Regions from separate parts of the Clostridium nitrophenolicum genome, predicted to be linked through region 2. Evidence: predicted binding sites of a transcription regulator. Region 2 holds the regulator's gene; the other holds the start of a gene.
The links. Region 2 encodes Rex, which represses fermentation and respiration genes when NADH is low (regulators of the CRP and FNR family bind a similar motif). Its sites were predicted from a motif close to ATTGTTAANNNNTTAACAAT; they were not measured.

Region 1 (3,445 bases), 410 kb from region 2:
TGAGGACACCCACCTATCGGAGAGATAGGTGTCAAAATTAGAGCGGCGGTATTTTGGATTATACTTTTGAACAGTAATTGAGAGAGGTAAATTTACCTCTCTTTTATTTTATACAGATTATAGTTTATATTCTGTATAACTTATATAGTTAATAACTATTTTTTGCTTTGTCTTGATTGTTGATTAAGTTTTTTAGCCTCTTCTAAGCCAGAATTGCCAACTCCACTAGTCATTGCTGAAGTGCTGCCTTGTCTTGATTGCTGATTAAGTTGCACAGCTTCTTGTAAGTCTGAACTATTTGTGCTGCTAGTCATACCACCAGCCATTCCTGTATTAGGCATGCCTTGTCTTGATTGCTGATTAAGTTGCACAGCCTCTTGTAAGTCTGAACTATTTGTGCTGCTAGTCATACCACCAGCCATTCCTGTATTAGGCATACTTTGTCTAGACTGTTGGTTAAGTTGTTTTGCTTCTTCTAAAGCTTTTTTGTTATCCATGAGAAAATCTCCTTTCAAAATGCAAATTAATAAAATAGGTTCATATGTTTTGAACCCATTAAGTAGAATTCCCATATGAGATAATAGTATTCTATTATCTTATTAACATTAATAGTGAAATTATGAAATTTGGTTTACTCATTTCTAATTGAAATATTTTACAGTAATTTTAATTTAAGAAGTACGGCTTAATGAAAATTGAATGAATTACAATAATAAGTTATTGATAAAAAAATAACAGTAATACAATAATATACAATAGATGATAAAAAAATTGCCGCGAATTTATGTTTTTTTATGTGAGTTTAATGTGATTAAATGAAATGTTAGAAAATTAAGAATTAACTTATTTTAATGTTATTTTAAAAAAATTATAGTTATTTTTGCTTTATTAGTAGAACTTGACATGAATTTCCTAATATTTTAATATATTATTATAAGTAGAACTAATCTAATTAATCACAAATGAAATTGTAAATGAATTAAAGGTTGATCAAACATACTAATCTACCAAATTATATATTCATTGAAATAGTTATACTAAGTTACTCAGTAATCATTCTTTTCGTTAACCTCCAGTATACTTTGAATAAATTCCCGCTATATTTTTAAAAATAATTAATTATTTGGTAATGCAATTATAAAATTTAATTAATTTCATGTTTATTTCTAAATCACAAGAACTGATAGGTATGCTATCAATGACTCGTGAGAGACATTGTGGTATTCTAATATATTAAACAATGTTTATAAATAAATTTGTATCAATGAGAAAAATTAAGAGATAGATAAAGAGGGGGGAATTACAATGGAAAATAAGGTGCTGACAGTGTGCCCTTATTGTGGTGCTGGTTGTAACCTTAATCTGATTGTAGAGGATGATAAGATAGTTAGAGCTGAGCCGGCAAATGGTAGAACTAATGAAGGAACTTTATGCTTGAAAGGTTATTATGGGTGGGACTTTTTAAATGATCCACAAATTTTAACTTCTAGACTTAAGAGACCTATGATTAGAAAAGATGGAGAGCTTCAAGAAGTATCATGGGATGAGGCAATAAGTTTTACTGCTTCAAAATTAAGTGAAATAAAGGAAAAGCATGGTCCTGAGTCAATTATGGGAACAGGATGTGCAAGAGGATCAGGAAATGAAGCAAATTATATAATGCAAAAATTTATCCGTGCAGTTATTGGGAGTAATAACATAGATCACTGTGCAAGAGTTTGACATGCTCCTTCAGTAGCCGGTTTGGCTTACACATTAGGAAATGGAGCAATGTCTAATGGCATTCATGAACTAGATAATGCTGATTTAATATTTATTTTTGGTTATAATGGAGCAGACTCTCATCCTATAGTTGCTAGAAGAATAGTTAAGGCAAAAGAAAATGGAGCTAAAGTTATAGTTGTCGATCCCCGTATAACAGAATCCGCTAGAATAGCAGATTTATGGCTTCCAATAAAAAATGGAACTAATATGGCGTTAGTCAATGCTCTAGGAAATGTATTAATAAATGAAGGTCTTTATAATAAGGCGTTTGTTGAAAAACATACAGAAGGCTTTGAAGAGTATAAAGATTTAGTTAGCAAATATACTCCTGAATATGCGAGTGAAATAACAGATGTTCAGGAAGAAGATATAAGAAAAGCAATGAGAATGTATTCCTCAGCTAAGAATCCTATGATATTATATGGAATGGGAGTATGTCAATTTGGACAGGCAGTTGATGTTGTTAAAGGACTAGCTTCTCTTGCTATATTAACTGGCAATTTTGGAAGGCCAAGCGTAGGCATTGGACCAGTAAGAGGTCAAAATAACGTTCAGGGAGCCTGCGATATGGGGGCTTTACCAAATGTATATCCTGGATACCAAAAAGTGGATGATGATAATGTTAGAAGAAAATTTGAAGAAGCATGGGGTGTAAAGCTTTCCAATAAGATGGGATATCATTTAACTGAAGTTCCAAGAATTACATTAGAAGAAAACAAGATTAAAGCTTATTATATTATGGGAGAAGACCCTGTTCAAAGTGATCCGAATTCATCAGAGGTTAGAGAAGCATTAGAAAAAATGGAACTTGTAATTGTACAGGACATATTTATGAATAAGACAGCATTGCATGCTGATGTAATATTACCAGCAACATCTTGGGGGGAACATGAAGGTGTTTATAGTTGTGCTGACCGTGGCTTCCAAAGATTTAGAAAAGCAATAGAGCCAAGTGGTGATGTTAAGCCAGATTGGCAAATACTTTCAGAGGTTGCTACTGCAATGGGCTATAATATGCACTATAATAATACAAAAGAAATATGGGATGAGATGAGAGATTTATGTCCAAACTTTACAGGAGCTAGCTATGAAAGATTAGAGAAACTTGGGGGTATTCAGTGGCCATGCCCTGACGAGAAACATCCAGGAACTTCATACCTGTATGCAGGAAATAAATTTTCAACTCCAAGTGGAAAAGCAAAGTTATCTGCTTCAGAATGGAGACCGCCAATGGAAACTCCAGATGAAGAGTATCCTTTAGTTCTATCTACAGTTAGAGAAGTAGGTCATTATTCCGTAAGAACAATGACAGGAAATTGCCGTGCCCTTCAGCAGCTTGCTGATGAACCAGGCTACATACAAATGAACCCGAAGGATGCAGAAAAGCTTAGAGTTAGCGATCAGGAGCTAGTAAGAATAAGCTCTCGAAGAGGTTCTGTAGTAGCTAGGGCGCTAGTTACAGATAGAGTTAACAGAGGGGCAGTTTACATGACATATCAATGGTGGATAGGTGCATGCAACGAATTGACTATAGATAACTTAGATCCTATATCAAAGACTCCTGAATATAAATACTGTGCTGTAAAAATTGAAACAATAGAAGACCAAGAAAAAGCAGAGCAGTTTGTTAAGGAGGAATACAATAAAGTAAGAAAAGCAATGAATGTTCAAACTGAAAAAG
Region 2 (3,445 bases):
GTACTTCATAATTTTTCTGTTTTAAATCAATATAAGAAGTATAATTACCATTATAACAGTTTACATGTCCGTGTATTAATTCGAAAGTTTTATTTGTTATGGCATCTAAAAAGTATCTATCATGAGATATTATGATTATGGTTCCTTTGTATGCATTTAAGTATTCCTCTAACCATTCAATAGCATCTAAATCAAGGTGATTTGTAGGCTCATCTAATAATAAGATATCAGGTTTTATTAAAAGAAGTTTACAAAGAGCAACTCTAGTTTTTTGTCCTCCGCTTAAGACTTCTATAGGCTTATTATAATCCTGTTCTGTAAAGCCGAGACCTTTTAATACCTTACTTATTTCAGCTTTGTAAGTATATCCACCTCTATTTTGATAAAGCTCTGAGGAGGTGGTGTAATCTTTAATTATCTTATTATGATATTCTTCTTTACTAGAGTCATAAGGTTCATTCATTAATAACTCAAGCTTCTCTAATTTATTTTCTAAATTTATTAGATCCTCGAAAACAGTAAGAAGCTCACCATATATAGTGCTTGAAAAATCTAATGAAAGATGTTGAGATAAATATCCTAAAGTTTTATTTTTATCTATAAATAATTCTCCATTATCATAATCAATTTGATTAGTGATAATTTTGAAAAGTGTAGACTTTCCTGCACCGTTTGGTCCTATTAATCCAACTCTTTCGCCCTCATTTATGTTGAAAGTAACATTTTCAAGTATGACATCTATTCCAAATCCTTTATTAATATCTTTACAACTTAAAACTACCATAAGTTCACCTTCCTTAACCATTAATATTTTACTATGGTTGAAGATTTTTTTGTAGATTAATTTTGATAATTTAACACAATAATTAAATATAATAGCTTTGCATAAGAATTATTTACTAATTAAAAATTTATATTAAAAAATTTGATAGCAAAAAGAATGAGAAAAAGACAATAATAGATAGTAATAAATAAAAAATATACTATTGACATATTATATAATTAAATAATACTATAAAAAGTGGGATGAAGTAATAGTTAAATGATAAAATATAAACAATGTGTTTAGGAATTATATTAATTTGTGGTATACAAGTGGAGGTGCAGAATGGATAAGAAAAAAAATATATCAATGGCTGTAATAAAAAGATTACCTAAGTATCATAGATACCTAGCAGAATTAATGAGAAATGATGTTGATAGAATATCTTCAAAAGAGTTAAGTGAAAAAATAGGCTTTACAGCCTCACAAATAAGACAGGATTTAAATTGTTTTGGAGATTTCGGACAACAAGGTTACGGCTATAATGTTAGTGAATTATATAACCAAATAAGTGGAATATTGGGACTTACTAAGGAATATAAAACAGTAATAGTAGGAGCTGGAAATATAGGTCAAGCAATAGCAAACTATTCGCAATTTGAAAAATTAGGGTTTACGTTAAATGGGATTTTTGATATTAATCCTAAGCTTATGGGACTAAAAATAAGAGATATAGAAATACAGGATATAGATTATCTAGGTGATTATTTAAAAGAAAATCCAACAGATATAGGAATAATATGTGTTCCAAATAATAATGCTCAAAAAATTTGTGAAACTTTTGTTAAAAATGGCGTTAAGGGAATATGGAACTTTGCCCCGATTGACTTAGTTGTTCCAGAAACCGTGAAGGTTGAAAACGTACACCTTAGCGATAGTTTACTTACACTTAGTTGTTTGCTAAATGACATAGAATAAATAAAAAAAATATAAAATTTAAATTTATAAATATCAGAAATTAGCATAATTATACGCTAATTTTCTGCATATTTGTAAATTTGATATTGAAATGCATAATACTGGAAGTGTATAATGGTAATTGAGGTATATACTTTAATTATTTTTTGTAAACGTTTGTTATAATATTAACAAAAAGTTTATTTATAATTAAAGTAGATTTGAAGACCGTTAAATCATGGGGGGGATTATATAAGTGAATATAGTAGTTTGTTTGAAGCAGCTGTCAGACACAATGGAAGTAAAAATAGATTCAAAAACTGGGATTGCTATAAAGAGATGTGGGTTACCTATAATCAATTCACAGAGTGAAAGCATACTAGAGAAAGCATTAGAATTGAAAAGAGATAGAGGAGCTAAAGTTACAGTAATATGTATGGAAACTCTCCATTCGGAAACGGTGTTAGAGGAAGCAATAGCTATGGGCGCAGATGAAGGCATACTCATATCAGATAAAAGCTTAGCTGGAGCAGGAGAAGTATCTATATCAAGTATATTAGCTGCAAAAATAAAAAAATTAAATTATGATATATTATTTATTTCAAAACAGGTTATAGAAGATAGTGATGAAGAAATTGCCACGGAAATAACCAGGTATTTAGGGACTCCAAGAATTATTTTTAGAGAAACAATAGACTTTAAAGATGCAGAGTTGGCTTAGATTTTTTCTTGAAAAAATTATAAATTTAATACATTAAATTCCCTCAATTTCAGATTTTTATATAAATTTATACAAATTATCGATTAGTTATACAAAAATAAATTTAATATGTTATAATTAAGTGGGGATGAGAGTGCGATTAATATATTAAACATATTTTACGGAGGGGAATAGAAATGTACAAAATTGTAGACAAAAGATTATTGGCGCCAAACATTTATCTAATGGATGTAGAAGCTCCAAGAGTTGCGAAATCATGTTATCCTGGACAATTTGTTATAGTAAAAATGGATGAAAGAGGAGAGAGAGTACCTCTAACAATCTGCGATTATGATGCAAAAAAGGGAACTGTAACTATAGTATTCCAAACACTTGGTGATTCTACTAAGAGAATGGCTGAATATGAAAAAGGTCAAAATTTTACAGATTTTGTAGGGCCATTAGGACAAGCATCAGATCTTGTTCATGAAGATATAGAAGAATTAAAGAAAAAGAATATAATCTTTATAGCTGGCGGTGTAGGTACAGCACCAGTGTATCCACAAGTTAAATGGCTCCATGAAAATGGAATCGATGTAGACGTTATCGTTGGATCTAAATCAAAGGAATATTTATTACTTGAAAAAGAAATGATGGCTGTATGTAAACATTTATATGTTGCTACAGATGATGGAAGCTATGGATATAAGGGACTTGTTACAAACCTATTAAAAGAACTTATAGATAATGAAGGTAAGAAATATGATCACGTGGTAGCTATAGGACCGATGATCATGATGAAATTTGTTGCTAAGCTTACAAAAGAGTATGGAATTAAGACTGTAGTAAGCTTAAATCCAATAATGGTTGATGGAACAGGAATGTGTGGTGCTTGTAGAGTAACAATTGGCGACGAAGTAAAATTTGCTTGTGTTGATGGACCAGAATTTGACGGACATCTAGTAAATTTTGATGAAGCAATGAGAAGACAAGCTATGTATAAGAGTGAAGAAGGAAGAAAAATT

Region 1: fdhF (formate dehydrogenase subunit alpha) is a predicted target of Rex. The motif match lies at 1,223-1,242, and genes of this name have one in related genera.

The regions. Positions count from the first base shown of each region.
Region 1 covers NZ_AP042469.1:4,763,421-4,766,865, reverse strand. The annotation lists RNA gene ssrS (6S RNA) at 1-64, shown strand, start outside; gene ACZ5N4_RS22575 (hypothetical protein) at 156-497, opposite strand; gene fdhF (formate dehydrogenase subunit alpha) at 1,306-3,445, shown strand, end outside.
Region 2 covers NZ_AP042469.1:5,168,661-5,172,105, reverse strand. The annotation lists gene abc-f (ribosomal protection-like ABC-F family protein) at 1-784, opposite strand, end outside; gene ACZ5N4_RS24570 (redox-sensing transcriptional repressor Rex) at 1,109-1,741, shown strand; gene ACZ5N4_RS24565 (adenine nucleotide alpha hydrolase family protein) at 1,977-2,441, shown strand; gene ACZ5N4_RS24560 (sulfide/dihydroorotate dehydrogenase-like FAD/NAD-binding protein) at 2,618-3,445, shown strand, end outside.